One region of the Streptomyces sp. NPDC015532 genome, then DNA from elsewhere that is predicted to be linked to it. Evidence: riboswitches for the same ligand, from Rfam matches in the RefSeq annotation. Region 1 holds a riboswitch; each other region holds the start of a gene.
What was found. A riboswitch is a leader RNA that binds a small molecule or an ion and turns the genes downstream of it on or off. The one in region 1 is predicted to bind S-adenosylmethionine.
Positions count from the first base shown of each region.

Region 2: another riboswitch for S-adenosylmethionine. It lies ahead of thrC (threonine synthase); the one in region 1 lies ahead of ACF07B_RS04380 (aminotransferase class V-fold PLP-dependent enzyme).
Region 3: another riboswitch for S-adenosylmethionine. It lies ahead of ACF07B_RS24245 (putative leader peptide); the one in region 1 lies ahead of ACF07B_RS04380 (aminotransferase class V-fold PLP-dependent enzyme).
Region 4: another riboswitch for S-adenosylmethionine. It lies ahead of ACF07B_RS39310 (putative leader peptide); the one in region 1 lies ahead of ACF07B_RS04380 (aminotransferase class V-fold PLP-dependent enzyme).

Region 1 covers NZ_JBIBSY010000001.1:1,036,830-1,042,007, reverse strand. Annotated here, with positions in the region: gene ACF07B_RS04385 (Lrp/AsnC family transcriptional regulator) at 1-247, shown strand, start outside; gene ACF07B_RS04380 (aminotransferase class V-fold PLP-dependent enzyme) at 287-1,648, opposite strand; SAM riboswitch class IV at 1,835-1,951, opposite strand; gene trpD (anthranilate phosphoribosyltransferase) at 2,037-3,101, opposite strand; gene ACF07B_RS04370 (cytochrome bc complex cytochrome b subunit) at 3,284-4,924, opposite strand; gene ACF07B_RS04365 (Rieske 2Fe-2S domain-containing protein) at 4,921-5,178, opposite strand, start outside.
Region 2 covers NZ_JBIBSY010000014.1:156,964-162,141, reverse strand. Annotated here, with positions in the region: gene ACF07B_RS32895 (MoaD/ThiS family protein) at 133-408, opposite strand; gene thrC (threonine synthase) at 405-1,703, opposite strand; SAM riboswitch class I at 1,719-1,875, opposite strand; gene ACF07B_RS32885 (glucosyl-3-phosphoglycerate synthase) at 2,081-3,025, shown strand; gene ACF07B_RS32880 (trehalose-6-phosphate synthase) at 3,104-4,552, shown strand; gene otsB (trehalose-phosphatase) at 4,741-5,178, opposite strand, start outside.
Region 3 covers NZ_JBIBSY010000008.1:154,530-159,707, forward strand. Annotated here, with positions in the region: gene ACF07B_RS24230 (cupin domain-containing protein) at 1-133, opposite strand, end outside; gene ACF07B_RS24235 (helix-turn-helix domain-containing protein) at 334-1,200, shown strand; gene ACF07B_RS24240 (glutathione S-transferase C-terminal domain-containing protein) at 1,396-2,187, opposite strand; gene ACF07B_RS24245 (putative leader peptide) at 2,299-2,364, opposite strand; SAM riboswitch class IV at 2,401-2,545, opposite strand; gene ACF07B_RS24250 (amino acid ABC transporter permease) at 3,030-4,034, shown strand; gene ACF07B_RS24255 (amino acid ABC transporter ATP-binding protein) at 4,031-4,930, shown strand; gene ACF07B_RS24260 (transporter substrate-binding domain-containing protein) at 5,079-5,178, shown strand, end outside.
Region 4 covers NZ_JBIBSY010000022.1:29,801-34,978, reverse strand. Annotated here, with positions in the region: gene ACF07B_RS39320 (ABC transporter permease) at 1-320, opposite strand, end outside; gene ACF07B_RS39315 (ABC transporter substrate-binding protein) at 324-1,943, opposite strand; gene ACF07B_RS39310 (putative leader peptide) at 2,179-2,295, opposite strand; SAM riboswitch class IV at 2,332-2,445, opposite strand; gene ACF07B_RS39305 (sulfite oxidase) at 2,861-4,135, shown strand; gene ACF07B_RS39300 (universal stress protein) at 4,122-4,304, opposite strand; gene ACF07B_RS39295 (Acg family FMN-binding oxidoreductase) at 4,471-5,178, opposite strand, start outside.

The DNA.
Region 1 (5,178 bases):
GGACCGGATCCCCGAGATCGCCGAGTCGATCGCGTCCCTGGAGAGCGTCAGCGAGGTCTTCTCCGTCACGGGTACCTACGACCTGATCGCCATGGTCCGGGTCCAGGCCCACGACGACCTGGCGGACGTCATCCCCGGCAAGATCAGCAAGATCCCGGGCGTCGAGGCGACGGACACGCACGTGGCGTTCCGTACGTACTCCCAGCACGACCTGGAGGCGGCGTTCGCGATCGGTCTCGACTCCTGACCGACGCGCCACCGCCTCCGGGCGGACGGGCCGCGGGCGTCAGACCGCCGGGACGCAGCGGCCGTCCTCGGTGCGGTACTGCCAGCGCGCGCCGTCCCTGACGAGCTCGCGCACCGCGCGCACGAAACGCTCGACGTGCTCGTCGGGGGTACCGGCGCCGAAGCTGACGCGGATGGCGTTGAGGGACTTCTCGCCCGGCGCCGCCTCGGGGGCGCCGCACTCCCCCTGGGTCTGAGGGTCGCTGCCGAGCAGCGTGCGGACGAGCGGGTGGGCGCAGAAGAGGCCGTCGCGGACACCGATGCCGTACTCGGCGGAGAGCGCGGCGGCGAAGTGCGAGCTGTTCCAGCCCTCGACGACGAAGGAGATGACGCCGACCCGCGGGGCGTCGTCGCCGAAGAGGGAGAGGACCCGGACCTCGGGGACCTCGGCGAGGCCCTCGCGGACGGTACGGATCAGGTGCCGCTCCCGGGCGAGAAGGCTGTCGAAGCCCTCCTCGGTGAGCGCCTTGCAGGCCGAGGCGATCGCGTAGGCCCCGATGACGTTCGGCGAGCCGGCCTCGTGCCGGGCGGCGCTGTCGTGCCACTCCACGTCCACGCCGCCGTCCACGCGCCGGGTGACCTTGCGGCTGGCCCCGCCGCCCGCGAGGTACGGGTCGGCCTCGCGCAGCCAGTCGGAGCGGCCCGCGAGGACACCGGAGCCGAACGGCGCGTACAGCTTGTGCCCGGAGAACGCGACCCAGTCGACGTCGAGGTCCTGGACCGACACCGGGTGGTGCGGGGCGAGCTGCGCGGCGTCGAGGACGATGCGCGCGCCGTGGGCGTGCGCGGCGGCGGCCAGTTCCCGCACCGGCCACAGCTCCCCGGTGACGTTCGAGGCGCCGGTGACGCAGACCAGGGCCGGTCCGTAAGGGTCGCGGGCGGCGAGGGCGTGCTCCAGGGTGGCGACGGCCTCGTCCGGGGTCCGCGGGGCGTTCAGGTAGGTCACCCGGGCGTCGCGCCAGGGCAGCAGCGAGGCGTGGTGCTCGGTCTCGAAGACGAAGACCTGGCAGTCGGCCGGGAGCGCGGCGGCGAGCAGGTTGAGCGAGTCGGTGGTGGAGCGGGTGAAGACCACCTGGTCACCGGCGCGGCAGCCGAGGAACTCCTCGACGGTCCTGCGGGCGTTCTCGAAGAGGTCGGTGGAGAGCTGCGAGAGGTAGCCGGCACCCCGGTGGACGCTGCCGTAGTAGGGCGCGTACGCGGCCACGTCGTCCCACACCCGCTGGAGGGCGGGCGCGCTGGCGGCGTAGTCGAGGGCCGCGTAGGTCACCTCGCCGCCGGTGACGAGCGGGACGGTGACATCCCGGCCCAGAACGGCCAGGGGGGCACAAACGGTCTGGTCGGCGGCAGCGGTGGAGACAGACATGGCGAGCTCCTGTGAGAGGCAGGCGGGATCACCGCGCGAGCCGGCCGCCCGGAGGCAGGGCTCGGCGCAGGAGAAGGTGAAAGGGGTGTGGAGGCGGGGCTCTACGCCCTAGCGCATTCGCTTGCTCACAGAAGGCTCCCTCGAACGACCAGGACCCCTGGTTGCGTCCGCCCGATGGGCGGGAGGGGTCCGCGCTTGCCGTAGGCCTCGCTGCCTACGACCTGGTCTTCACCCGGGGCACCCCGCCACGGACGGAGGGTTGCCGGACAGCCGGCCGGGGCCTGATGGCTGTCACTCATGACCTGATACAGCATCTTGCCAGAGGATCTTCCCCGCGCAAGACGTCGTCCGGATTCTGGACCACGTCCCGCGCGGGGTCTCACGCCGGTCAGGCGTTGCTGGCGGCCACCCAGCGCTCCAGGGTGCGCTTCGCGGCGCCGGAGTCGATCGACTCGGCCGCCTTCGCCATGCCGTCGCGGAGCTGGTCCGCGAGCGGCGCGCCGGTCGGCGACAGGGCCACCAGGGCCGCCGCCGAGTTCAGCAGGACCGCGTCCCGTACGGGCCCCCGCTCGCCGTCCAGGACGCGCCGGGCGACCTCCGCGTTGTACGAGGCGTCGGCGCCGCGCAGAGCCTCCACCGGGACGATGTCGAGCCCGACGTCGCGGGGGTCGAAGCGTTCCTCGGTGACCTTGCCGTCGCGGACCACCCAGACGTGGGAACCCGCCGTGGTGGTCAGTTCGTCGAGGCCGTCGTCACCGCGGAAGACGAGCGAGGAGTTGCCGCGCTCGGCGAACACGCCCGCCACGATGGGCGCCATCCGGAGATCGGCGACGCCGACCGCCTGGGCCTTCACCCGCGCCGGGTTGGTCAGCGGCCCGAGCACGTTGAACGTTGTCCGGATGCCCAACTGGCCGCGGGCCGCCGCCACATGACGCAGCGCCGGGTGGAACTTGACCGCGAAGCAGAAGGTGATCCCGGCCTCCTCCGCCACCTCGGCCACCCTCTTCACCGGCAGGTGGAGATTGACGCCGAGCTTCTCCAGGACGTCGGAGGAACCGGACGCGGAGGACGCGGCCCGGTTGCCGTGCTTGACGACCTTGGCGCCGGCGCCGGCCACCACGATCGAGGACATCGTGGAGATGTTGACGGTCTTCGCGCCGTCGCCGCCCGTTCCGACGATGTCGACGGTGTGTCCGGGCACCTCGATCACATTGGCGTGCTCGTACATCGCCCGGACGAGTCCGGCGATCTCCTGGACGGTCTCGCCCTTGGCCCGCAGGGCCACCACGAACCCGGCGATCTGCGCGTCGGTCGCCTCGCCGCGCATGATGCGGTCCATCGCCCAGGCCGTGTCGTCCGCGCTCTGGTCGCGGCCTTCGAGCAGGCCGTTCAGTACCGCGGGCCAGGAACGGCCCGCCGCGGTGTCGCCTCCAGCGGGGTTCACAGCGCTCATGGTCGCTCCTGGTTCGTAGGTCACGCGGTCGTGGGTGACACGGCGTGGGGTGAGGCGGTCGTGGGTGACGCGGGGTGGATCGCCCGCGGCACCGGGTGAGTCCACCCTATCCAGCCCGGGGGACGGCAAAGAGCCCCGTCCGTGTCATGGACGGGGCTCCTGCCGTGGCGAACAGCCGGGGATCAGTGGTGGCCGTGGCCGCTCGTGATCTCCTTGTACTCCTCGACGGTGGGCTTGGGGATCTGGCCTTCCTCCCCGTAGAAGCCCTCGCTCATCTTGGCGCGCAGCTTCTGCGCGCCCGAGACCTTGCGCTCGACACCGTTCTCGTCGACCGTCGGGCCGATCTCGGCCGGCTTGTACTGCTCGTGCGCCGTGAGCGTGTGCAGCGCGTCCTGGCTGAGCGGCTCGTGGACCTCGATGAACTCACCGTGCGGCAGGCGCTTGATGATGCCCGACTCGCGGCCGTGCAGCACCTTGTCCCGGTCCCGGCGCTGGAGGCCGAGGCAGATCCGCTTGGTGGCCATGAAGGTGAGCACCGGCACGACGAAGAACGCGATACGCACGAACCAGGTGATCGAGTTGATCGCCAGGTGGAAGTGCGTGGCCCAGATGTCGTTGCCGCCGCCGACGAGCAGGACGAAGTACCAGCTGATCCAGGCGGCACCGAACGCGGTCCGGGTCGGGACGTTGCGCGGGCGGTCCAGGATGTGGTGCTCGCGCTTGTCGCCGGTGACCCAGGACTCGATGAACGGGTAGACCGCGATCGCGACCAGGACCAGCGGGAAGATCACCAGCGGGATGAACACGCCCAGGACGAGCGTGTGACCCCAGAGGTTGATCTCCCAGCCCGGCATGACACGGATCAGGCCTTCGGAGAAGCCCATGTACCAGTCGGGCTGGGCGCCGGTGGACACCTGGTCCGGACGGTACGGACCCATGGCCCAGATCGGGTTGATCGAGGCGATCGCCGCGATGGCCGCGATGACACCGAAGACCAGGAAGAAGAAGCCTCCGGCCTTGGCCATGTAGACCGGCAGCAGCGGCATGCCGACGACGTTGTTGTTCGTCTTGCCGGGGCCCGCGAACTGCGTGTGCTTGTGGTAGAAGACCAGGATCAGGTGGCCCACCACGAGGCCGAGCATGATGCCCGGCAGCAGCAGCACGTGCACCGAGTAGAAGCGGGCCACGAAGTCGCCGCCCGGGAACTCGCCGCCGAACAGGAAGAACGACAGGTACGTGCCCACGATCGGCACGGACAGGACCGCGCCCTCCATGAAGCGGACACCGGTTCCGGAGAGCAGGTCGTCCGGGAGCGAGTAACCGGTGAATCCGGTGAACATGCCGAGGACGAACAGCAGGAATCCGAAGACCCAGTTGACCTCACGGGGCTTGCGGAACGCACCCGTGAAGAACACGCGCATCATGTGCACGAACATGCCGGCGAGGAAGATCAGCGCGGCCCAGTGGTGGATCTGACGGATCAGCAGGCCACCGCGCACATCGAAGGAGATGTGCATGGTCGAGTTGAACGCCTCGGACATCAGCTGGCCCTGCAGCGGGACGTAGCTGCCGTGGTACTCCACCTCGTTCATCGACGGGTGGAAGAACAGGGTCAGGTACACACCCGTGAGGATGATGATGATGAAGCTGTAGAGGCAGATCTCACCCAGCATGAACGACCAGTGGTCGGGGAAGATCTTGCGCATGTTGGACTTGGCCAGGGAGTAGATCCCGAGGCGGCCGTCGGCCCAGTCGGCGACCCGCTCACCGGCGGGTGCCTTCTCGCGCGAGGAGCGCGAGTCGGAGGTGGTGGTAGTGCTCATCCGCGCTCCCAGAATGCAGGACCGACGGGCTCCTGGAAGTCGCTGAGCGCCTCGAGGTAGCCCTCAGCGTTCACGCCGATCTGCAGCTGCGGCAGGGCGTGACCCGCCGGGCCGAAGATGACCCGGGCACCGTCGGAGAGGTCGAAGGTGGACTGGTGGCACGGGCACAGCGCGTGGTGCGTCTGCTGCTCGTACAGGGAGATCGGGCAGCCGACGTGGGTGCAGATCTTCGAGTACGCCACGATGCCCTGGTA
Region 2 (5,178 bases), on a different contig from region 1:
AAACCAACATCCAAAAACAAGCGGCTTCCCCGACTCTAGCGCGTTCAACCCTACAGAATTGCCCCCTCCGTTTCTCTCACGGAGGGGGCAATTCGATGAACTCAGCGTGTTCGGCATTACCGAGGGTAACGATCAGCCTCCGGCGACGGCCGGAATGATCGAGACACCCACACCGTCCGGGGTCGCCGTCTCCAGGCCCTGCTCGAAGCGGACGTCGTCGTCGTTGACGTACACGTTCACGAAGCGGCGCAGCTTGCCCTGGTCGTCCAGGACGCGCGCGGCGATGCCCGTGTGGTTCTTCTCCAGGTCGCTGATGACCTCGGCGAGGGTCGCGCCCTCGGCCGTCACCTCGGCGGCGCCACCGGTGTAGGTGCGCAGGATGGTGGGGATGCGGACGTTGACGCTCATGATGCGAGGCCAGCCTCTCGGAAGGAGTCGAGGTTCGGGCGGATGGTCGCGGTCAGCCCGGTGTCCGAGGCCACCGCGTCCAGGGTCTTGAGGCCGTCGCCGGTGTTCAGCACGACCGTGGTGAGGGCCGGGTCGAGGAGACCGTTCTCGATCAGCTTGCGGGTGACGCCGACGGTCACGCCACCGGCCGTCTCCGCGAAGATGCCCTCGGTGCGCGCGAGCAGCTTGATCGCGTCGACGATCTGCTCGTCGTTCACGTCCTCCACCGCGCCGCCGGTGCGCCGCGCGATGTCGAGCACGTACGGCCCGTCCGCGGGGTTGCCGATGGCGAGCGACTTGGCGATGGTGTCCGGCTTCTGCGGCCGTACGACGTCGTGGCCGGCCTTGTAGGCGACGGAGACCGGGGAGCAGCCCTCGGCCTGGGCGCCGAAGATCTTGTAGGGCCTGTCCTCGACCAGTCCGAGCTTGATCAGTTCCTGGAGTCCCTTGTCGATCTTCGTGAGCTGGGAGCCGGAGGCGATCGGCACGACGAGCTGGTCGGGGAGCCTCCAGCCGAGCTGCTCGCAGATCTCGTACGCCAGCGTCTTGGAGCCCTCGGCGTAGTAGGGCCGCAGGTTGACGTTGACGAAGCCCCAGCCCTCGCCGGCCGGGTCGCCGATCAGCTCGGAGCAGAAGCGGTTCACGTCGTCGTAGTTGCCCTGGATGCCGACGAGCTCTCCGCCGTAGACCGCGGCCATGACGACCTTGCCCTGCTCCAGGTCGTGCGGGATGAACACGCAGGAGCGGAAGCCGGCGCGGGCCGCCGCGGCGCCGACGGCGCCGGCGAGGTTGCCGGTGGAGGAGCAGGAGAGAGTCGTGAAGCCGAAGACACGGGCCGCTTCGATGGCCTGGGCGACGACGCGGTCCTTGAAGGAGTGCGTCGGGTTGCCGGAGTCGTCCTTGACGAAGAGCTTTCCGGCGTCGACACCGAGCTCACGGGCCAGGTTGTCGGCCTGGACGAGCTTGGTCCAGCCCGGGTTGATGTTCGGCTTATCCGCCACGTCCGCGGGGACGGGCAGCAGCGGCGCGTAGCGCCAGATGTTCGCGGGTCCCGCTTCGATGCGCTTGCGGAGTTCTTCGGTCTCGTAGGCCGAGAAGTCGTAGGCGATCTCCAGCGGGCCGAAACACTCCTCACAGGCGAAGACCGGGCCGAGCGGGACGCGGTGTCCGCACTCGCGGCAGGAAAGCGCCGTGGCCGGGCCGAGGTCGACCGCTTCGGCGGAGTTCGTGGTACTTGCAACTGTCTGCGCAGCCATGGAGGCGAGGCCCTTTCCTCATCTTCCTCACGGCGCACTTCGCCGCGAGACGGATTTGGCACCTTCCCGAGCCGGGAGCCTCGCGACGCGATCGACATCGATCGGTACGAGACCGGCTGGAGGGTTGCCGGGGCTTCATCGGGCCGTATCCCTCTGCCCCTCTGGATGAGCGGTATTTGATTGTTGAACTGTTGAACGCGATACGTACCGACGATCCAGGACATGCGATGGTCATCCGCGTTGTTCAAGACTGTAACCGAAGGCCAGGACAGTTGAGATAGTCGTCCGAACCGCGAGACGACGGCAATCGATCTGCCGCTGGCCGCAGCGGGCACGCCGATGAGAGCGTGTGATCAGACAGTGAGGAGCCGCAGACCGTGCTGAAAGACGTCGAAAGCTGGCTGAGCACACGCTCCTGGTCCGTGACCGACCGCCCGCTCCACAAGATCATGGCCGCGAAACGCATCACGGGATCGACGGTCAGTGTGGTGCTGCCCGCGCTCAACGAGGAGGAGACCGTCGGCGAGATCGTGGCGATCATCCGCCACGACCTGATGCAGCAGGTGCCGCTCGTCGACGAGATCGTCGTCGTCGACTCCGGCTCGACCGACCGCACCGCCGCGGTCGCCGCCGCGGCGGGCGCGAGGGTCGTGCACCGCGACGACATCCTCCCGCGGATCCCGGCCGTGCCGGGCAAGGGCGAGGTGCTGTGGCGGTCTCTGCTCGTGACGAGCGGGGACATCGTCTGTTTCATCGACGCGGACCTCAAGGAGTTCTCGTCCGACTTCGTCACCGGGATCGTGGGCCCGCTGCTCACCGACCCCGGCGTAGATCTGGTCAAGGCCATGTACGACCGCCCGCTGGGCGGCGCCTCGGGACAGGGCGGCCGGGTCACCGAGCTGATGGCCCGCCCCCTGCTGAACATGCACTGGCCGCAGCTCGCGGGCTTCGTCCAGCCGCTCGGCGGCGAGTACGCCGCCCGCCGCTCGCTGCTCGAACAGCTCCCCTTCCCCGTCGGCTACGGCGTCGAACTGGGCATGCTGGTCGACGCCCTGCACCTGGTGGGCCTGGACGCCCTCGCCCAGGTCGACGTCGGGGTGCGCAAGCACCGCCACCAGGACGGCCAGGCCCTGGGCCGCATGGCCGCAGCGATCTACCGCACCGCACAGCTCCGGCTCGCGCGCGGCCATCTGATCCGCCCCGCCCTCACCCAGTTCGAGCGCGGCCGGGACGGTTTCCAGCCGCGCACGTACTCGGTGGACACGGAGGAAAGGCCGCCGATGAGCGAAATCTCCGAGTACCAGCGGCGCAGGGCCGCCTAGACCGGCCCCGACGGCCGCGATCACATACGGCCGAAGGGGCGCGTTTGAGCGTTTCGACACGGGGCTAGGTTTCGAGGCATGGCTTCAACGCACGGTGCTCACCACATCCTGGTCGCCTCCAACCGCGGCCCGGTCACCTACGAGGTACGGGAGGACGACTCGCTGCACGCCCGGCGCGGCGGCGGCGGGCTCGTCTCCGGACTCTCGGCGATCGGGCCGGACGCGGGCGCCCTGTGGGTGTGCTCGGCGCTCGGCGACGGCGACCGCGAGGCGGTCCGGCGCGGGGTCGGCGAGGACGGCGTGCGCATGCTGGCCGTCGACGCCGAGGTGCACGCCGACGCGTACAACGGCATCGCCAACTCCGTGCTGTGGTTCGTCCACCACATGCTCTACCAGACCCCGCTGGAGCCGGTCTTCGACGCGGAGTTCCGGCGCCAGTGGGAGTCGTACCGGACCTACAACCGTGCCTTCGCCGAGGCACTGGCCGAGGAGGCGGCCGAGGGCGCGGCCGTGCTCGTCCAGGACTACCACCTGTGCCTGGTCCCCGGGATGCTCCGCGAACTGCGCCCCGACCTGCGCATCGGCCACTTCTCCCACACCCCGTGGGCACCCGAGGACTACTTCCGGATGCTCCCCGACGACATCCGCGCGGAACTGCTGGACGGCATGCTCGGCGCGGACCGCGTGGCGTTCCTGACCCTGCGGTGGGCGACCGCCTTCACGCGGTGCGTGGAGACGGCCGCCCCGGAGCGGTACCGGGTCTCCTCCCCGGAGGGCCGGCCGGAGATCGAGCACCTCGACGGCTCCCCGCCCCGCCGGACCCTCGTCGGGGTGCACGGCCTCGGCGCGGACGCCGAGTTCCTGCGCGAGCGCTCGCACCGCGCGGACGTCGGGGAACGGATGGCCGCGCTGCGCGAGGAGATCGGCGCGGGCCGCAAAACGATCGTGCGCGTCGACCGGACCGAGCTGTCCAAGAACATCGTGCGGGGGCTGCTGGCGTACCGGCAGCTCCTAGACGACCACCCCGAGTGGCGCGAGCGGGTCGTCCACGTGGCGTTCGCCTACCCCTCGCGGCAGGACCTCGCGGTCTACCGGGACTACACGGCCGAGGTGCAGCGCGTCGCCGACGAGATCAACTCCGGGTACGGAACGCCTGGCTGGACTCCGGTGGTGCTGCATGTGAAGGACGACTTCGCGCGCTCGCTCGCCGCCTACCGGCTGGGCGACGTCGCCCTCGTCAACCCCATCAGGGACGGCATGAACCTCGTCGCCAAGGAGATCCCGGTGGTCTCCGACGAGGGCTGCGCGCTGGTCCTGTCGCGGGAGGCCGGGGCGTACGAGGAACTGGGCGAGGACGCGATCTCCGTGAACCCGTACGACGTGACCGGTACGGCGCGGGCGCTGCACGAGGCGCTCGGCATGCAGCCGGGCGAACGAGCCGAACGCACCAAGCGCCTCACCGCAGCGGCCACCGCCCTCCCCCCGGCCCAGTGGTTCCTGGACCAACTGCGCGAGCTGGAGGCCTGAGCAGAAAATTCAGCCCTCTGGCCGGATCCCGGCTGCGGCTGCAATTTTCAGCCCCGGCCGGGGAAATCTCAGCCCCTCCGGCGTTTGAGGAGCGGGGGTCCGGGGGCGGAGCCCCCGGGTACGGGACGGGCAGGGGCGGAGGGGGCGAAAAGCCTGCCCCCCGGCCCGCGCGGAAGACGAGCGGCCGGTCAGGCGAGTTCGGCCGCGAGGGCCGCGAGGAGGCGGACGACTCCGGCGGGCCCGTCGACCACCAGGTCGGCACGGTCGGCGAGTTCGGCGACCTCGGAGCTGCCGCTGCACACCAGAAGGCCGGGGATCCCGTCGGAGCGGAGCTTGTCGACGGCGGCGAAGGCGGGCAGGTCACCCAGGTCGTCACCCGCGTACAGAACGGCCTCCGCACCGATCTCCCGCACGTACTCCATGAGGGCGACGCCCTTGTCCATCCCGGGCGGGCGCAGCTCCAGGACCATGCGCCCCGGCTCGACGATCAGCCCGTGCCGGGCGGCCAGTTCACCCAGCGGCCCCCGGAGCGCCTCGAACGCGGCCTGAGGATCGGCGGCACGCCGCGTGTGCACCGCGACCGCACGGCCCTTCTCCTCGATCCAGGTGCCCTGCCAGGCGCCGAT
Region 3 (5,178 bases), on a different contig from region 1:
CGTGCCAGACATGTTCGCCCGCGACCTTGGCGACGCGGACGTCGTAGTCGTTGACGCGCGTGACGATGCGGGGGCTCCACAGGGCGTCGAAGGAGGCCAGAGCCTTGCCGAGGGGAATGGGTTCGCTGCTCATGGGCTCATCCTGAGCCGTTTCGCACGGCCGGCGCGAGTGCTGGGAATCGCCCATGGCGGCGTCGTCTTGCGCGGGTGCGCCTCGCGTCGGGCGGGACATACGGGCGGCGAGCGGACCCGACCGCACCGGGCACGGAATGTCGGGTCCGGCACAGTGGGACCGCCCTAGCGTGGAGATCAGTGAGGGAAGGACGGCCAGGAGTGCTGGAGCGGCTGAATCAGGCCATGGACCACATCGAGGAACACCTCGGTGAGCCCATCGACGTGGCCGGGCTGGCCCGTATCGCCATGACGTCGGAGTACCACTTCCGGCGGATGTTCTCCGCGCTGGCGGGCATCCCGCTCTCCGAGTACATCCGCCGCCGGCGGCTCACGCTCGCCGGGGCCGAAGTGCTCGCCGGGGAGCGGACGCTGCTGGAGGTCGCGGTGCGGTACGGGTACAGCTCGGGCGAGGCGTTCGCGCGTGCCTTTCGCGCCGTGCACGGGGTCGGACCCGGCGAGGCGCGGCGGACGGGCGCGGCGCTGCACTCCCAGCCACGGATGTCCTTCCGGCTGATCGTCGAAGGGAGCGGCAGCATGCGGTACCGCGTGGTGGAGAAGGGCGGGTTCCGGCTCGTGGGCAGGGGGACACGGGTCCCGCTGGTCTACGAGGGGATGAACCCGGCCATCGTGGAGTTCGTCAAAGGAATCGGCAAGGAGACGCTGGGGCGCTGGCAGGAGTACGCGGACGGGGAGCCCGGCGGTGTCCTGGCCGCCGTCAGCAACCACTCCGCGGACGATGCGGAGGGCACCGAAATCGGCTACTTCCAGGGGGTGGTGAGCGACGCGGAGGTGCCCGGGGCTTCGGAGAGCCTCGACGTCGGGCCGGGGACGTGGGCGGTGTTCGAGTCCTCGGGCGCGTTCCCGACGGCGGTCCAGCACCTCTGGCGGGATGTGTACACGCAGTGGTTCCCCTCGAACCCGTACCGGAGCCGGCCGGGCCCGTCGCTCTCGCGCACCCGGGTGTCCGAGGACGGTACGCACGCGGACGCGGAGGTGTGGATTCCGGTGGAGCGGGCCGGCGGCTGAACCCCGAAGCGGGCCACGGCCCGCAGGGTCCTTCGGCCGGGCGATCAGGCAGAACCGCCCGCCGCAGGCGGGCGTGGATGCGCGCCGGTTCTCCGCCTGGTGATCCGTGCGGCCGCCGGGCCGGTGTCTCCGGCCCGGCGTTCAGCGTCCCGCGGAACCGTCCGCCGGCCCGGCACGCCCGCTTCGGCGGGAGTGTCAGACGTCCGCCGTCGGGCGCACCACATCACTGCCGTGCCGGAAGGCGGGGTGATCGCCGAGACGGCGTACGTAGTCCAGGAGCCGGGGATGCGAGCCGAGGGCGCCGGAGGGGCCCAGCCCGGTGAGAGCCGTCCACACGTCCACGTCCGCCGCCGTGAGCGTGTCACCCAACACGTAGGGCTTCGAAGCGAGTTGGCAGTCCAGCAGGTCCAGGGCCGCCGCGAGCTCCGAGGCCGGGGCGGACGCGGTGACATCGCGGTCCAGCAGATCGCGGAGCGCTTCGATGTCGGCGGCGAGGGACGGAGGGCGGAGCGCGGACGGGCTCGTCGTGGTGTGACCGGAGAACAGTCCGGCCAGATCGCGGAGGATGGCGGGCGGGTGGTTGCTGACGATGCGTCCGCTCCACCGGTCGCACAGGGCGGGAGCGGTGAGCGGTCCGTCGAAGTGGTACTCGGTGGCCTCGTAGGCGCGGCGCAGCGACGCGAAGGCGTCGGGTGTCCGCGCGGGGTCGGCCAGGAGCGTCGTGGCGACCGAGTCCCGCAGGCCGAGCAGGCCGAGGGTGATGGCGATACGCAGCGAGAACGGACAACTCCGCGACAGATACAGCTCGTAGCGGTGCGGAGCCGGGTAGAAGCCGCCGGCGAGACCGACACCGATGCGGCTGTCGACGCGGTGCGGGAGGGCGGACGATGCCACCGCCGGCTGGAGGCGAAGGGCCGAGGGGAACGAAATCTGCTCACAGGGGCGTGCGTTGGCAGTGCTGGACGTGCGCGAAGCTGTCTCGGGCATGACTCTCCCTGGGGGAAGAAGGAAGCCACCGCCGCTTTGTGGGCACCGGCGGCCGGATGCGGATTGACTGCGCTGGTCGCACCGGTCCGGATCGCACGGACCGGCCGCGAATCAGTAAGCGCTGGAGACACGCAACAGATCGATGTGCAGGCGCCTCGTCAAGCCGTTCCTTGGCATTCCCACCGGTCCCGACTTCGGGGCTCGCGAGACGCGAGACCGCACTTGCCCCACCGCACCGGCGGGACCCGGTCGTCACCCGGGGCACCCCGTCGCGGTGGAAGGGTTGCCTGTCAGCGGGCCGGGGCCGATGACCACTGGGGCGGGCGGACCCGCACCGTGGGCGCTGACAATCGTGACCGTCCATGCCAGTCTCGGTGCGCTCTGTTGTGCCGTCAAGGAGGCCGCACGCGCGGTCTCACCTGGTGGTCACCCGCATTGACATTGTTTTCGGCGCGGGCCTAACCTGCGGCCCACCACAGGATGCCTTTTCGGCCGGAGAAGAAATGGTGACGGCGATGCACACAGCTGACGGGACGGCCGCATGGCGGCGCCTCGGCCGTGATGTGCTGTGCGCCGACCGCTCCGTGGACCTGCTGCGTGTCAACAGCGCCCTCTGTACGGGCATGTGTCGCTCCCTCAGCCGAGGCTGACGGCCCCTTCGGGTCCTTGACGACCGCGGGCTGACGGCTCTCCTCCTCGACGACCACCGCTGTCGCGATGTGTCCTTTCCCGTCCAGCCCCCGTTCCACGTGTGCCCGCGCCTCGCCGCGCCCTGAGCCGTCCGGCTCGGCGTGGCGCTGCCGCTCCGTGGTCCGGGGTGTCCGAATCCGCTGGAGCTCTCCATGAGTCAACCTCCCGGCAGCGCTGTGTCCTTCGGAGCAGCGACGCCCGCCGAGGCGATCCCCCGTACCGACTTCCCCGCCGGGCCCAAGCCACTGGCGGCCCAGCGGGTCCTTCCGCTCCGGCGTCCCGGCCGCTGGATCATCACGGCCGTCGTGCTCGTGCTGGTCGCCCAGATCGCCCACGGCCTGGTGACCAACCCCTTCTACCAGTGGGATCGGTTCCAGTACTGGTTCTTCCGTCCGACCATCCTCGACGGCCTGCTCATCACCCTCGAAGTGGCTGCCTACAGCGCCGTGTTGGGCCTGCTCGGCGGCATCGTGCTGGCTCTGGCCAGGCTCTCCCGGAGCCCGGTGCTGCGCGCGGTCAGCTGGGTCTACACCTGGCTGTTCCGGTCGGTGCCGCTGATCGTGGTCCTGCTGTTCCTCTACAACTTCAGTGCCCTGTACCAGACGTTGAGCGTGGGCGTTCCGTTCGGGCCGGCGTTCTTCACCTTCGACGAGTCCCGCCTGGCCACCGACATGGCCGTCGCCGTCGTCGGACTGAGCCTGAACGAAGCGGCGTACGCCTCCGAAGTGGTGCGCGGCGGGCTCCTCTCCGTCGACCAGGGCCAGCACGAGGCGGCCTCCGCCCTGGGACTGCCGAAGCGGTACCAGTTCGGGAAGATCGTCTTCCCGCAGGCGCTGCGCTCCATCACCCCCAACTACGTGAACCAGCTGATCGGCCTGATCAAGGGCACCTCGCTGGTCTTCTACGTGTCCCTGCTGGACCTGTTCGGCTCCGTGCAGAGCATGGGCAGCACCTACCCGGGCGACATTGTGCCGCTGCTCCTCGTGGCCACCGCCTGGTATCTGATCCTCACCAGCGTCGTGTCCGTCATCCAGTTCTACGTCGAGCGGTACTACTCGCGGGGCGCGCTGCGCACCCTGCCGCCGACTCCGTTGCAGAAGGCGCGGAACGGTCTGCGTGACGTGCGGGCCCGGTTCCAGAGGGAGACGGCGATATGAGCGGCGAGACGCGTCTGACGACAGTGCGGGCAGGGACGGCCCCGGCCGCCGAGGCGGCGGACACGGCGTCGACCGCCGCCGTCCGGGCGGAGGACACCGCGGCGACCGCCGACAGCGCCGGAGCACTCCGGGCGGAGCCGGCCGCGGTCGAGGTGCACGATGTGCACAAGTGGTACGGAGCCCACCGGGTCCTGGACGGTGTGGAGTTGACCGTGCGGCCCGGCGAGGTGACGGTCGTCCTCGGCCCGTCCGGCTCCGGAAAGTCCACCCTCCTACGGGTGATCAACCACCTGGAGAAGCCCGAGATCGGCCATGTGAGCCTGAACGGTGAGCTCATCGGCGTCCGCAGGCACGGCGATCGACTCAAGGAGCTGAGCGAGCGGGCCATCCTGGCCCAGCGCAGCCGGATCGGGTTCGTGTTCCAGAACTTCAACCTCTTCCCGCACCTGACCGTGCTGGACAACGTGGCCGCCGCTCCCGTGGCGACCGGGCGGCTGTCCAGGGCCGGGGCGCGGGAACTGGCCCGCGATCTGCTCGCCCGGGTGGGCCTGGCCGACAAGGCCGCCGCCTACCCACGGCAGTTGTCGGGCGGTCAGCAGCAGCGCGTGGCCATCGCCCGCGCGCTCGCCCTGCGGCCCGGAGTCATCCTCTTCGACGAACCGACGTCGGCGCTCGACCCCGAACTGGTCGGTGAGGTTCTCGCCGTCATCAAGGATCTGGCCCACAGCGGCACGACCCTGGTCATCGTCACCCACGAGATCGGTTTCGCCCGCGAGATCGCCGACCGGGTGGTCTTCATGGACGACGGGCGCATCGTCGAACAGGGCCCGCCCGAGCAGGTGTTGGACCATCCGCGAGAAGCGCGCACCAGAGAGTTCCTGAGCAAGGTGCTCTGACCGCTTCCTCTCGGCGCGCGGCGAGAAGCCTCTCGCCGAGGCGCTCCCGCCTCGCCGCCCCGACCCGCGGGCGGGGCGGCCCCCCGATTCGACGGCCCGCCGGGACCGTTCCCCCACATCCCTCACCGCACACCCGATAAGGACAGCCATGCCCACCTTCAGCCTGAACCGCAAGGCCCTTCGCGGCGTCGCCGCCACCGCTGCCGTCGCCTCCCTCGCGGCCTCCCTCGCCGCGTGCGGGGCAGACA
Region 4 (5,178 bases), on a different contig from region 1:
GTCAGTTGGAGGGTCTGAGGCAACGCGTCGGCCACCGTCGAGGCGACCGGGCGGCCGGTGGCGACCGAGTCACCGAAGTCCCCGCGCACCGCCCGGCCGAGATACTCCGCGTACTGCGTGAGCACCGGCTTGTCGAAACCGTACTCGTGCCGCAGGGCGGCGATCTGCCGGGGATCGACCTGCCCCGAGTCCATTCCGGCACCGGCCATCGCCGTGACCGGGTCGCCCGGCAGGTAGTCCAGCACCAGGAACGACACGGTGTACGCCGCCCACAGCACCCCGACCGCCTGCGCGAGCCGCTTGACCACGTAGCCGCGCACGGATCAGCCGATCCAGGTGTCGTGCAACTGGATCCGGCTGGAGGCGTCGAAGGCCAGGCTGTGCACCTTCGTGGACAGGCCCAGCTGCGTCTGGAGCTCCACCACCGGCACGTTGTAGGCGTCGCGCACGATCGACCGCTGTGCCTGCGCCACCAGTTTGCTGCGCCCCGCCGGGTCGGTGGTCGCGGCCTGCGCCGACAGTGTCGTGTCCAGGCCGCTCGCCGGAACGCGGTAGAAGTTGGCCAGCTTCGTGGAGAAGGAGCTGCGCAGGATGTCGGGATCGGCGCGGGTGATGTTGCCCCACGTCGCGTCGAACGCGCCCGACTGCTGTGTCGGCGTCAGCTGGGTGAGCTGAAGCTGCTTGAGCGTCACCTGAACCCCGACAGCCTTAAGTTGCTGCTGTATCAGCTCCAACGCGGGCTGATTGGTGGCGGCGTTGGGAACCCAGTCGATCGTCAGGCTCAGCTTCCTGCCGCCCTTGGTGCGCGTGCCGTCGCCGGCCGCCTTCCAACCTGCCTGGTCCAGCAGGGACTTCGCCTTGGCCGCGTCGAAGGCCAGATCCGGGGCGAGGCTGGTGTAGTCGGGTGTGGTGTGGGCGAGGACGCTGGTCGCCGGCCGGGTGCCTGTGGGGAAGACGGTGTCGGCGATCTGCTTCCGGTCGATGGCCGACAGGATCGCCCGGCGGACCCTGGCGTCCTTCAGGAGGGGCCGCGCGTTGTTGAAGCCGAGTCCGAAGGCGATGCCGGGGTTGGCCCGCCGCTGGAGGGTGACCTGACCGCCCTTGAGCGCCGCCTCGTCGGCCCGGCCCACGCTGCCGATCGCGTCCACCTGGCCGGACCGGAGACTGCCGGCCCGTACGCCCGCTTCCGGCACGACCTTGAACACGAGCTTGTCCAGGTACGCCTCGCCCTTCTTGTCCCACCGTGAGGAGCCCCAGGCGTAGCCGTGGCGCTTGGCCAGGGTGAAGGACTGGTTCTGCACGTACTGCTTCAGCACGAAGGGCCCGGATCCGACCACCCCGTCACTGCACTTCTGCTGCGGTGACCGTTTCACGCTCGCCGAGGACTCGATCCCCAGGGAGTGGGTCGAAGTCGCCTGCAGGAACTGGGCGTTGGGCTGCTGGAAGGTGACCTTGACGGTGAGCGGGTCGACCACCGAGGTGCTCTTGACGCCGCTGAGGTAGCCCTCGGCCAGGGTGCCCAGGACACCGAGACGCGGAACCGCGTCGAAGTTGTCCTTGACGACCTGGGCGGTCAGCGGGGACCCGTCGCTGAAGGTGACACCCGAGCGCAGGTGGAAGGTGAACGCGGTCGCGTCGGTGCTGATGTCCCAGCTCTTCGCCAGCCACGGCACGATCTTGCCGGTCCTGGGATCCTGGTCCGTCAGGGAGTCCACGACCTGGCGCACCGAGTAGATCGTGTCGTTGCTGCCGACCTGCTGGGGGTCCACGCAGCCGGCGTCCGAACCCACGGCGAAGGTCAGGGTTCCGCCGGCCCGCGGCTTGCCGCCCCCGGCGCCGGAGCCGTCGGCCCCCGACCCGCAGGCCGTCAGCAGCACACTGGTGGTGAGAAGGGCGGCGAACGCCGCCCGACGGGGAGATCTGAAATCCGGACGTGCTCTCACGGAGGGTGCTCCTCTTTGTGTCGCCCGGCACGGGGCACGACCACGCACAGGCGTGCGGGCCCGGTCGGCGCGATGCCGTGACGGGGAATGCCCTGCGGGCAGGGGCCGGGCGGAAGGCGGATCAGAAGGATCAGGAAGAAGCGGGAGCCGGGCGGGGACACCTGCCCCGACGACTGGTCACGGACGTGGACCGTCGGTGGGCAAGCCCGTCAGCGCTCCGCTGCGGAAGGGGCCGTCAGGCCTGACAGAAGCAGCTGGTCGAGCGCTTCAGATCGATGTGGCGTCGGCGCGCCAGCCGGGAGAACACCATGGCGACGGAGAAGGAGGCACGAGGGTCATCACCGTGTCGCACAGCGGTCCTCCTCCCATCTCCGGCCCCGGTCATGGGGCCACGCGCTTGCGCGGATCGTCGCTGATCCCGCCGGGCTTTCACCTGGAGCACCCCACCGCGCGGGAGGGTTGCCGGTCAGCAAGCCAGGGCTTGACGCTGACACTCGATGCCGTTGGTGATCGTACGGAGCGGTTCTGACGTACGTCAATGGCGGCACCGGACTCCGCCGGTGAGCACGGGCCGGCCGCCCCCATGCCGGGGATACGGGGCCGGGGCGTCGCGGCCGCCCCGTCAACCGACCTGTCTGGAAGCCGGGTTCACCGGCACGAAGGCTCCGTTGACGCCTTCCGCCCCGTGTGCTTTCATCCCGCCATGCCGAAGTCGGAACCTCTGACCCGCCGCCGCGCCGTGGACCTCGTCCGTGTCGCCGCCGCGTTGTGTCGGACGACCGGCTGACCCCGCGCTTCCGCGAACTTCCGCTCCGGACAAGCCGGTCGAGCACATTCCGGTCGATCTCGCCTATGCCCGCGCCGACTTGCCGCCGAGCCCTCTCGTTCCTCTCGCCCCGTCATGACGAGGACCCGCCATGCCTTCGCCCACGCCCGCCGGCCGACGCTACGAAACCGAGTACGACCGCCGCAGACTGCGCCAGTGGCTCGCCGGTGAGGCCAGAGCGGAGGGGGTCACCCGCCGTCGGCTGCTCACCCTGCTCACCGCGGCCGCCGCCGGAAGCGCACTCGGCACTCCGCGGCCCGCCCACGCCGCCGACCGACCGATCGTCAAACCGCTGCCCCCCGAGTGGTTCATCGAGCGCGGCACCAACGCCGAGACCCGCTGGGAGGCGCTGCGCGGAACCGGCCACCACACCCCCAACGACCTGTTCTTCGTGCGGAACCACACCGCCACACCCGTCCTGAACGCCGACGACTGGCGGCTGCGGCTGTGGGGGAGCGGGTTGCGCGGCGACCGCGGCGAGGACCGTCCCGTGGAGTTCGGCTACGACGATCTGCGCGCACTGCCGGCCGTCACCCGGACCGCGTTCGTCGAATGCGCCGGGAACGGCCGCTCCTTCTACACGACGCAACAGGGGGAGACGGTCACCGGTACCGCCTGGACCCTGGGAGCGATCGGCGTCGCCCGCTGGCGCGGGGTGCGGCTCGGCGACGTGCTGCGCAGGGCAGGACTTTCCCCGCGCGCCGTGGACGTGCAGCCGCGCGGGCTCGACGCCGAGTACGTCAGCGGTGGCGAGAGCCTGGGCCGGGTCCGCCGCCCGCTGCCGCTGGCCAAGGCCCTGGACGACGTACTGCTCGCGTACGAGATGAATGGCGAGCCGCTCCCGTACGACCACGGCTATCCGGTGCGGGTCGTGGTGCCCTCCTGGGTGGGGATCGCGTCGATCAAGTGGGTCGGCGACATCGAGGTGTCCGCACAGCCGCTCTACTCACCCTGGAACACCACCTTCTACCGGCTGTTCGGCCCCGCCCACCCCGAGGGCGGCAGCGCTCCGCTCACCCGGCAGGCCACGAAGAGCGCCTTCGAGCTGGCGAGCGGGGCCACGTTCACGGCCGGCGACCGGCACGTCCTGCACGGACGCTCGTGGTCGGGGGCGGGAGCCGTCGACAAGGTCGACGTCTCCACCGACGGCGGGGCCAACTGGCGGCCCGCCCGGCTGCACGACCGGCCCCGGACCGGCACCTGGACCCGATGGTCCCTCGGCTGGCGGCCCGACACCCCCGGCGCCACCCACCTGCTGGCGCGCGCCACGGACACGGCCGACCGCACCCAGCCGGACATCGCCGTGCCGAACACTCAGGGGTACCTGTTCGGCGCGGTGGTACGGCATCCGGTCAGCGTGGTGTGACGGACGACTTGGACCGGAACGCACACGCACGCGTCTCCGCCGCCATCGCCTCCGACGCGTGCACCAGTCGCAGCGGCACGCCGCGGCGCAACGCCTCCCTGGCCGCCCGGTCGGCGGCGCCGAGACACTCCGGTGAACCGTCCAGTCCTACGACGACGGGTCTGAGCACCGCCGACACCTCCCGGATCGAAGCTGGCTCGGCGCCGCGGGGCACCGGGCCCCACATCTCCAGGGTCACTGACGGATTTCTCCGCGGTCAGGGCCGACCCGGTCGGGGACGGACCCGGTCGGCCCACAGCCGTCTCGTCCGGCTCGACTCGCCATGAGGTGTGGCTTCAGCCCACGACGAGCACTCCTGACACGGCGTCGGGGCGCACGTCCTGCGTCAGGACTTGGCGTGCCGTGCGACGTGGTGAGGACGGTCCCTGCGGGCCGTAGCCGAGGCGGAGCACCATCTGAGCGGATTCCCGCCGGCCCTCGACGAGCTGTTCGCGCAGGTCCGGCCACTCCAGCGCCTGGTGCAGGAGCGATGCCCGTACGCCGTGGGCGGTGGCCAGAAGCAGGACGCGTTCGAGTGCTTCGCCGGCGCGCAGCCAGTCCGTCCGGCGGTCGTGGAGCGTGGACAGTACGGCGATGAACGGCCGCTTCTCGAAGGTGCGGGCGAGGAGTTCCGAGGGGTGCGGGCGGGCGGTGAAATCGCGCATCGGGATCCTGTCCCGGAAGTCCTGCGGGCCGGCCACCGCCGGTGGCATTCCGAGGGACTCGTCGTTGGGCGGGTGAACCCAGCGGCGGCTCTCGGCGGACCGGTCGGCGTCCGCGGTGTTGCGGCGCTCCCCTTCCCGGGTCAGCCCCAGCAGCCTGTCGGTCTCCGCGGTGCCGGGGAATTCCAGCTTGGAGCCTTCCGCGTGGGCGGCTTCGGTGAGTTCCGTCAGGACGGAGACCGGAACCGGCCGGCCGGTGAACGGGAAACGGCTGCTGTGCCGCAGCCATAGAGCCTCGTACAGCCGCGGCGTCGCGGAGAGCCGAGTGGTTCCGGAGAGCTG